Regions from separate parts of the Pseudomonas gorinensis genome, predicted to be linked through region 2. Evidence: predicted binding sites of a transcription regulator. Region 2 holds the regulator's gene; each other region holds the start of a gene.

Region 1 (3,275 bases), 1.2 Mb from region 2:
GGATCACGATAAGGCGCCCGATACCCGACGGCATATCAATGCTCAGGGTGCCGCGCGGGTTCTGGCTGCGGGTAGAAAACACCGCTTCGGTTTCCTCCAGGTCTGTCAGCAATTGCACGCAACGCTGGTAATACGCCGTGCCATCCAGGGTCGGACTGACCTGACGCGTCGTGCGCTGCAACAACTGCACGCCCAGGTGCGCTTCCAGTTGCTTGATCAGGATCGTCACCGACGCGCGTGGCAGTTGCAGGCTGTCGGCCGCCTTGGCGAACCCGCCCAACTCGACAATCCGGGTAAACACGCGCATTGCGTTGAAACGGTCCAAATCCCGCCACCTCTATGGATTATTTAGAATTTACGAATAGTGATAGTACTTTTAGCCGGTTTATCCCGGTTTTGTCGAGGGTAACAATAGGCGCCTACCTCAACAGGAGCTGCACCCATGCACACTCGTCAACTCGGTAAAAACGGCCCACGTGTTTCCGCCATCGGCCTCGGCTGCATGGGCATGACCGACTTCTACACCCCCGACACCGATACCACCGAGGCCACGGCCACCCTGCATCGCGCGCTGGAACTGGGGGTCAACTTCCTCGACACCGCGGACATGTACGGCCCGCACACCAATGAACAACTGATCGGCCAGGCGATTGCCGGCAAACGCGAGCAAGTGTTCCTGGCGAGCAAATTCGGCATCGTGCGCGACCCGGCGAACCCGTCGCGGCGCGGCGTCAATGGGCGTCCCGAGTACATCCGCGAGGCCATCGACGGCACGTTGCGGCGGCTGGGCATAGAAACACTGGACCTGTATTACCAGCACCGCATTGACCCTGAGGTCGCCATCGAAGAAACCGTCGGCGCCATGGCCGAACTGGTCAAGCAAGGCAAGGTGCGTTACCTGGGCCTGAGCGAAGCGTCCGCTGCCACCTTGGAACGCGCCCACAAGGTGCACCCGATCAGCGCGCTGCAAAGCGAATATTCCTTGTGGAGCCGCGACCAGGAAGACAACGGCTGCCTGGCCGCCTGCCAACGCCTGGGCATTGCCTTCGTGCCCTACAGTCCGTTGGGCCGGGGCTTTCTCACCGGTGCCCTGCAAAGCCCGGACGATTTCGGCGCCGATGACTATCGCCGTCTCAGCCCACGTTTCCAGGGCGATAACTTTGCGAAAAACCTGCAATTGGTGAAACAGGTACAACGCCTGGCGGCTGACAAAGGCGTCACCGCCGGGCAATTGGCCTTGGCCTGGGTGCTCGCGCAAGGTGACTTCATCATCCCAATCCCCGGGACCAAGCAGCGCAGGTACCTGGAACAGAACGTAGCGGCTGTATCGATCACCCTCACCCCGGCCGAACTGGCGGCGTTGGACGCCATCTTCCCTGCCGACGCCACAGCTGGCCTGCGCTACCCCAAGGAAGTCATGGCAATGCTGGATATCTGACGAGCCCTGCCAGGGAGCCCCTTTATCAAGGGGCTCCCACTTCCTTGCACCCTCGTACCTAAAGCTATTGCGCGCCAAGCCGATAGCCCTACGAAGCTCTAACAAAGCCGCGTCGACAATAAACGCTTCGTAAGGACGACCCCCATGCCCCCACTGCGCTCTATCCAAGCTCGCTACACCGTGTTCCTGGTGCTGTTCGTCCTGATGCTATTAGTGTTGACCGTCGTGGGCATCGGCCAATTGGTCGCGCCCACCCTGCGCCAGACTGAAGAGCAGGTCGTACTCAATCGCATCGCCGAGGTTGCGGTACAGATCCAGGGCGAGTTGAACAAAGTCCAGGCCCAGCAACGCACCATCACCCAAACCATCCCCCTGCTCGACAGCGATGCCATCGACAAGGTCCTGCCAGGCCTGGTGGACCAGTATGGCGAGCTGAAAGTGTTCGGCGGTGGTATCTGGCCGCTGCCCAACCAGCGCACGCCCGGGCGCAACAAGCACAGCACCTTCTGGCACCGTGATGCGTCGGGCAAGCTGGCCGTGAACACCTTCTGGAACAGCGACCCGGCGCCCAACTACTACGACCAGAGCTGGTACAAGGGCGGCCTCGCCGCGCCACGCGGGCAATGTGCCTGGGCCGCGGCCTACAAGGACGACGCCAGCCAGGAGCCGCGCACCAACTGCGCCATGGCCATCCAGCGTGATGGCGCGGCGTATGGCGTTGCCACTATCGACGTGACCCTGGGTTTCTTCAACGACCTGGTGGCGAGCAAGGAAAAAGACATCGGCGGGCAAATGCTGATCGTCGAAGGCGACGGCAAGATCATCAGCAACAGCACACGTATCAACAGCCCGGTGGTGCTGAAGAACATCAGCGAACTGAGCGGCACCTCGGCGTTCGCCGCCATGATCAACAAAGCCCTTGGCCAGCGTGACCAGAAGTTGCAACGCAGCGAGTTCGACAACCAGGGCGTGGCCAGCACCTTCTACATGCGCCCGATCGAAGGCACGCCATGGTTCCTCGCGACCGCCCTGCCCACCTCGCTGATCACCGCCCAGCGCGATGACGTGCTCGGCACCCTGGCGCTGCTGCAAATTCCCATGGTACTGCTGCTGGTGCTGCTGGCGGCCTATGCGATTCGCCAGTTGGTCCAGCGCATGAAAACGCTGAAAAGCAACATCGACGCACTCTCCGCCGGCGACGCCGACCTCACGCGACGCATCACCATCCGCGCCGAAGACGAACTCGGCGCCATCGGCCACTCGGTCAACCGCTTTATCGTCTACCTGCAAAACATGATCGGCGAAGTGACCCTGGCCACCGGGGCCATGTCGTCTGGCCTGGCGCAATTGCAGCAAACCTCGGCGCAGACCAACAGTATCCTGGTGCGGCATGCCTCGGAGACCGACCAGACCGTCACCGCGATCACCGAAATGAGCTCCACCGCCGACACGGTGGCGCACAACGCCGCCGAAACCGCTGCATTCACCCAGCGCGCCAATGAGCACGCCGACCGCTCCCGTGTGGTCGTGGGTGAAGCCTCTACCAGCGTCAGTGCGTTGATCGGTGAAGTCGCCAGTGCCACCCACACCGTGGAAAACATGCGCCAGGACGCCGCGCGCATCACTGAAACCCTCGGGGTCATTGGCGCGATTGCCGGCCAGACCAACCTGTTGGCACTCAACGCGGCGATCGAAGCCGCGCGTGCCGGCGAGCAAGGCCGTGGGTTTGCGGTGGTGGCGGACGAAGTGCGTGCGTTGGCGGCGCGGACCCAGGCCAGCACCTCGCAGATCAATGAGATGCTCGCGCGCCTGACCACGGGCGTGAGTTCGTCCGTGG
Region 2 (3,275 bases):
TGTTTTTGTGGATCTTTTTCAGAGAGGATCGCTTCGCGGTCATGTTCGATGCCGGCGAAACGGTCGACCTGGCCGGCCATGAGTACCAATTTGAGCAGGTTGCTTTCCACTTCGGTGACCAACTGGGTCACACGCTTGATCACCTGACCGGTCAGGTCCTGGTAATCCTGGGCGAGCAGAATGTCATTGAGGTTGCTGGAAACCGTACGGTTTTCCTGCTCGCTGCGTGACAGGAACCCTTCGACCCGACGGGCCAGCTCACGAAACTCTTCTGCGCCGACTTCACGGCGCATGAAGCGACCCCAGTCAACGCTCAGCGCCTGGGCTTCCGTGGCCATGCCGTTGACCAGGGGCGTGGCGTTTTCCACCAGGTCCATGGTGCGGTTGGCCGCTGCCTCAGTCAGCCTGACCACATAGGACAGGCGTTCGGTGGCGTCGGTGATCTGCGAAATCTCTTCGGCTTGAGGCATGTGCGGGTCAATCTGGAAATTGACGATCGCACTGTGAAGCTCGCGTGTGAGCTTGCCCACCTCCTGGTACAGGCCGCGGTCACGGGTCTGGTTGAGCTGATGGATTAACTGCACCGCATCGCCGAACTGGCCTTTTTCAAGGCTGTCGACCAGCTGGTGAGCATGTTTTTTCAGGGTCGACTCAAAGTCGGCCTGCGATGATTCTTTTTGCTCCATAGCTCCCCCGTGGCAGCATTAGCCGTGGATGCGTTCGAAGATTTTTTCGATCTTCTCTTTCAAGGCCTGCGCAGTGAATGGTTTGACCACATAGCCGTTAACCCCGGCTTGGGCGGCTTCGATGATCTGTTCACGCTTGGCTTCGGCGGTCACCATCAGCACGGGAAGGCTGCGCAGTTTTTCGTCGGCACGCACGTGGCGCAACAAGTCGATACCCGTCATGCCCGGCATGTTCCAATCGGTTACCAGAAAGTCGATGCTCCCGCTGTTGAGGATCGGAATCGCCGTAAGGCCGTCATCCGCCTCGACCGTGTTTGTGAACCCAAGGTCACGCAACAGGTTTTTTATGATCCGCCGCATCGTTGAGAAGTCATCAACGATGAGGATTTTCATGTTCTTGTCCAATTCGACCTCCAAGCAGTCTTAAACGCGCCCAGCACCTGGACGCGCCATTTCAATCAACAGGCGTTACACAAAAAGGACTGCCCAGGGCACCACGGTTAGCCCCCGCGGCGGCCAAGGCCCTCGCGGTTGCGTCTGCAGTGTCCCCACACTGCCTGTCAGCGCGCGCGCCACTCTCCCAATCGCCCCCGCAAGCGGGCCGCGCACTGGCTGTGCAGCTGGCTGACACGCGATTCGCTGACCCCCAGGACCTCACCGATTTCCTTGAGGTTCAGCTCTTCGTCGTAGTACAGCGCCAACACCAGTCGCTCACGCTCCGGCAAATTGGCAATTGCGTCGGCCAATGCGCCCTGGAAGCGTTCATCCTCCAGGTCACGCGACGGCTCCATATGCGTACTCGCGCCGTCCTCGTGCAACCCTTCGTGTTCGCCGTCCTGCAACAGGTCGTCGAAACTGAACAGGCGGCTGCCCAAGGTATCGTTCAAAATCCCGTAATAATCGTCGAGACTCAATTGGAGTTCGGCCGCAACTTCATGATCTTTAGCGTCGCGACCGGTTTTTGCTTCAATTGACCGAATTGCGTCACTGACCATGCGCGTATTGCGGTGTACCGAACGCGGCGCCCAATCGCCTTTACGCACCTCATCGAGCATCGCGCCACGGATACGGATACCCGCATACGTCTCGAAACTCGCGCCCTTGCTCGCGTCGTATTTGGTCGACACTTCGAGAAGGCCGATCATGCCGGCCTGGATCAGGTCTTCGACCTGGACACTGGCGGGGAGGCGTGCCAGCAAGTGATAGGCGATGCGTTTGACCAAAGGCGCGTAACGCTCGATCAACTCACCCTGACTGTCACGGGCGGACTTCTTGTAGGCGTTGTAGCCGGTCGCTGTCATAGCACGGGTCCTGCGCTCGTCTGATGCACCAATCGCTCGACGAAAAACTCCAGATGCCCCCGAGGGTTAGCGGGCAACGGCCAAGTATCGACCTTCTGAGCAATAGCCTTGAACGCCAAGGCGCATTTCGAACGAGGGAACGCTTCGTAGACTGCACGCTGCTTTTGCACAGCCTTGCGCACACACTCGTCATAGGGAACTGCGCCGACGTATTGTAGGGCGACATCGAGAAAGCGATCCGTGACCTTGGTCAACTTGGCGAACAGGTTGCGGCCTTCCTGCGGGCTTTGGGCCATGTTGGCCAGCACGCGGAAGCGGTTCATGCCGTAGTCGCGGTTAAGCAGTTTGATCAGGGCATAGGCGTCGGTGATCGAGGTTGGTTCATCGCAGACCACCAGCAACACTTCCTGCGCGGCGCGCACGAAGCTGACCACCGACTCGCCGATCCCGGCGGCGGTGTCGATCACCAGCACGTCGAGGTTGTCGCCGATATCGCTGAACGCCTGGATCAGACCGGCATGCTGCGCCGGGCTCAGGTGCACCATGCTCTGGGTGCCCGAGGCGGCCGGTACGATACGGATCCCACCGGGGCCCTGGAGCAGCACATCACGCAGCTCACAGCGGCCCTCGATCACATCGGCGAGGGTATGTTTGGGCGTCAGTCCCAGCAGAACGTCGACATTCGCCAGCCCCAGGTCAGCATCCAGCAGCATGACGCGACGGCCAAGCTCTGCCAGCGCCAGGGACAAATTCACTGACACGTTAGTTTTCCCGACGCCACCTTTGCCGCCGGTCACCGCGATCACCTGTACGGGATGCATGCTGCCCATTTTATTTCTTTACCTTGTCTTGCTTAGACGCAGGCTACATGGCTTGGCCGCGTGAATCGCTTGCAGACCATCGATGTAGATACATTTCACGGTGTTCATACTGACTCAACCCACCCGTTTTGCCGGGTTGTGGTAGAGGTCAGCGAACATGTCGGCCATCGCTTCCTCGCTAGGCTCTTCTTGCATTTGCACGCTGACGGCACGGCTGACCAACTGATGACGGCGCGGCAGATGCAGGTCATCCGGGATCCGCGGCCCGTCGGTCAGGTAGGCGACCGGTAGTTCATGACTGATGGCCAGGCTCAACACCTCGCCCAGACTCGCCGTTTCATCAAGCTTAGTCAGGATGCAGCCGGCCAGCCCGCAGCGCTTGTAGCTATGGTACGCAGCGGTAAGAACTTGTTTTTGGCTGGTGGTTGCAAGCACCAGGTAATTTTTAGACTTGATGCCACGCCCGG
Region 3 (3,275 bases), 2.5 Mb from region 2:
GCAAGGCGCATTCACCCGCCACCCGCAGCGGGTGCCAGAACGGCGCGATGATGGTGCCGGCGCCCAGGTGAATGGTGGTGGTCTTGGCCGCGAGGTAAGCCAGCAACGGCATCGGGCTGGGCGAGATGGTGTATTCCATGGCGTGGTGCTCGCCAATCCATACGGTGCTGAAACCACTGGCTTCGGCCATCAGGGTCAGTTCGGTCAAGTCTTCGAACAGCTGGCGGTGGCTGATGCTTTCATCCCAGCGCTCCATGTGTACGAACAGGGAAAACTTCATGACGCTTACCTCGGATCTATTGTGATCGGCCTGTCGACTGCGGGCCCTTGAATGCTCACGCCCTTGTGAAGCCTGCCAGTGATGACGGCTGTTCGGCGGATTGATTGTTGGTATACCATAATACGGAATATCCGCAAAACTTTTCTCTCCAACGGTCGCACTCTCACCTCACAAGGAAGGCGAGCTAGATGAACATAAAACAAAAATTGATCCTGGCCTTTACGGTGATCGCCAGCCTGCCGGTGATTCTGGTGGCTGTGATGATCATCCTCAACGTGCGTCATGAAGCACGGGATGGCTTTATCGACGGCAGCGAGCGCGAGATCCGCCAGGTCGACAACGCCATGCAGCTGTTTTTCGAGGGCATCAGCCAGAACGTCGCCTACCTGGCAGCGCACCCGCAGTTGCAGGGCATTGATGGCGATGTGAAACGCTACCTGGCCGCCGATGCTGCGCGCGTCGCCCCCGGCGTGCGTGACGAGCAGGTGTTCAAACTGTTCGAAGGCTTGGCCAAGAGTCATTCGGCCTATACCTATCTGTCCTTGGGCACCGAAGACGGTGGTTATGTGTTCTGGCCCGGCGACCCCCAGCTCGCCAGCTACGACCCGCGCACGCGTCCCTGGTACAAAACCGCGATGGCGCAGCCGGGCAAGACCCTGCGCACCCAGGCCTACTACTGGGCCGCCGACGATGTGGTGCTGGTCAGCACCGTGCAAAGTTTCAACAGCCGCCAGTGCAAGCCGGGTGGGGTGGTGAATATCGACGTATCGCTCAAGCAACTGACCGACCTGGTCAAGCAGATCAAGTTGGGCGAGAGCGGCTACCTGATGCTGATGGAGGCCGACAATACCGTACTGGTCGACCCGAATGACCCGTCCCACAACTTCAAGGCGCTGGGCGAGTTGGGCGAGGGCTACCGGCAGTTGAGCGAGGCCGGCCCGGGTTTGGTCCAGGTCGAGCTGGCGGGGGAGCGCTACATGGCGCTTGTCTGGCCATCCAAGGCGTTGGGCTGGCGATTTGTCGGGGTGATGCGCGAAAGTGAAGTGATGGCCGGCGCGGCGCGCCTGACCTGGCTGATCGCAGCCATCGCGCTGGTGTGCGCGGTGCTGTTTGCCGGGGTCGGGGCCTGGTTTGCCGGGCTGATCGTCAAGCCGATTCGCGGCGTGGCCAGTGGCCTGGAAGGTATCGCTCAAGGCGAAGGTGACCTGACCGCGCGCCTGGCGATCAAGGGCCGCGACGAGACGGCGCAACTGGCCGGCTGGTTCAACCAGTTCCTCGAAGCGATCCGCACGCTGATTCAACGCATCGGCCAGGCCGCCGGGCAGATCCACAGCAGCTCTGGCAGTGCCACTGAAGTCTCGGTGGAAATGGCCGAAGTCGCCTCGCGCCAGCGCGAAGCGGTGGACATGGTCTCCACCGCGTTTCATGAAATGGTCGCCACTTCCAACGAAGTCGCGCGTTCCTGCAGCCAGGCCGCCGACTCGGCCGACAACGGCCAGCGCCAGGCCCATACCGGGCAGCAACAGATCGACGCGGCGGTGAACAGCGTGGGGCGCCTGAGCGAAGAAATCGGCCACTCCGCCCAGGCCATGGAGCAACTGGAAAAAGACAGCAACGACATCCAGTCGATCCTCGGCACCATCCGCTCCATCGCCGAACAGACCAACCTGTTGGCGCTGAACGCTGCCATCGAAGCCGCGCGGGCGGGTGAGCAGGGCCGTGGTTTTGCGGTGGTGGCGGACGAGGTGCGCGCGTTGGCCAAACGCACGTCGGACTCCACCGGCGAAATCGACGGGCTGCTGGGTAACCTGGCGCGGCGCACGCACCAGATGGGCAAGCAGATGCATGCCAGCCTAGAGGTGTCCCAGGAAACGGTGGTGTCGATCAACGACGCTCGCGAAAGCTTCGGGTTGATCCGTGAGTCGGTGGACGTGATCCGCGACATGAACACGCAAATCGCCACCGCCGCAGAAGAGCAGCACCAGGTGGCCGAAGACATCAATCGACATATCAGCCAGATTCACGGGGATGCGCAATTGGTGGCAAGCCTGGCCGACGCCACACGCCAGGATGCACAGCAATTGACGGCGTTGTCGCAGACGTTGAATCAACTGGTCAGCCGGTTTCGAACCTGACCTGTATCTGGCCGTCATCCCGCAATCAAACTGTGGGAGGGGGCTTGCCCCCGATGGCGGTGGGGCAGCGACAAATAAGCTGGCTGTTCCACCGCGATCGGGGGCAAGCCCCCTCCCACAGGATTGTGTGTGTTGCTTAGGCCAGTGTCCTGCCGGCGCTGATCAGCCGGTTTCGAACCTGCCCTGCATCTGGCTGACACTCTGCCAATCAAACTGTGGGAGGGGGCTTGCCCCCGATGGCGGTGGGTCAGCGACAAATAAGCGGGCTGTCCCACCGCGATCGGGGGCAAGCCCCCTCCCACATGTCTAACCGAGTACACCAGACACGACTCCGGTTGGCTCTAAGGCACACAGAAGCCAGAGCAAAACCAGACCGAGGGCTACCTGATGATTGTGTGGCTCAGGCCGGCAGCGGCAGGGCGCCCATCTTGCCGTGGCAGTACACCAGTGGCCCGGCGTTCTGCTGGGGCACGATCAGGTTCTTCACCGAGCCGACCATGATCGCGTGGTCGCCGCCTTCGTATTCGCGCCACAACTCGCACTCGATCACCGCCGTGGCATTGGCCAGGATCGGGTTGCCCAGTGCGCTCAAGGTCCATTCGATGCCTTGCGCCTTGTCCTTGCCCTTGCGCGCGAACGCGTAGGCTTCGCTTTGCTGGCCTGCGGAAAGGACGTGGATGGCAAAGCGCTTGTTCTTGATCAGCACCGGGTACGAGTCGGAACTGTAGTTGGGGCAAAACAACACCAGGGCCGGGTCCATGGATAACGAGCTGAAGGCGCTGGCCGTCAGCCCGACGATTTGCCCGTCGTCATCCAGCGTGGTGATCACGGTGACCCCGGACGGAAACGAACCCATCACT

The links. Region 2 encodes FliA, which starts transcription of late flagellar genes. Its sites were predicted from a motif close to CTAAAGTTTNNNNNNNNNNNGCCGNTAA; they were not measured.
Region 1: the regulator FliA is predicted to act here: its motif matches at 1,497-1,524, upstream of AB7933_RS18835 (methyl-accepting chemotaxis protein).
Region 3: the regulator FliA is predicted to act here: its motif matches at 1,631-1,658, upstream of AB7933_RS13075 (methyl-accepting chemotaxis protein).

What each region holds. Positions count from the first base shown of each region.
Region 1 covers NZ_CP167125.1:4,134,375-4,137,649, forward strand. The annotation lists gene AB7933_RS18825 (LysR family transcriptional regulator) at 1-325, opposite strand, end outside; gene AB7933_RS18830 (aldo/keto reductase) at 443-1,438, shown strand; gene AB7933_RS18835 (methyl-accepting chemotaxis protein) at 1,583-3,275, shown strand, end outside.
Region 2 covers NZ_CP167125.1:5,325,430-5,328,704, forward strand. The annotation lists gene AB7933_RS24035 (protein phosphatase CheZ) at 1-686, opposite strand, end outside; gene AB7933_RS24040 (chemotaxis response regulator CheY) at 705-1,079, opposite strand; gene fliA (RNA polymerase sigma factor FliA) at 1,247-1,987, opposite strand; gene fleN (flagellar synthesis regulator FleN) at 1,984-2,817, opposite strand; gene flhF (flagellar biosynthesis protein FlhF) at 2,923-3,275, opposite strand, start outside.
Region 3 covers NZ_CP167125.1:2,836,302-2,839,576, forward strand. The annotation lists gene AB7933_RS13065 (LLM class flavin-dependent oxidoreductase) at 1-280, opposite strand, end outside; partial or broken gene AB7933_RS13070 (cache domain-containing protein) at 541-1,557, shown strand; gene AB7933_RS13075 (methyl-accepting chemotaxis protein) at 1,687-2,415, shown strand; gene AB7933_RS13080 (flavin reductase family protein) at 2,816-3,275, opposite strand, start outside.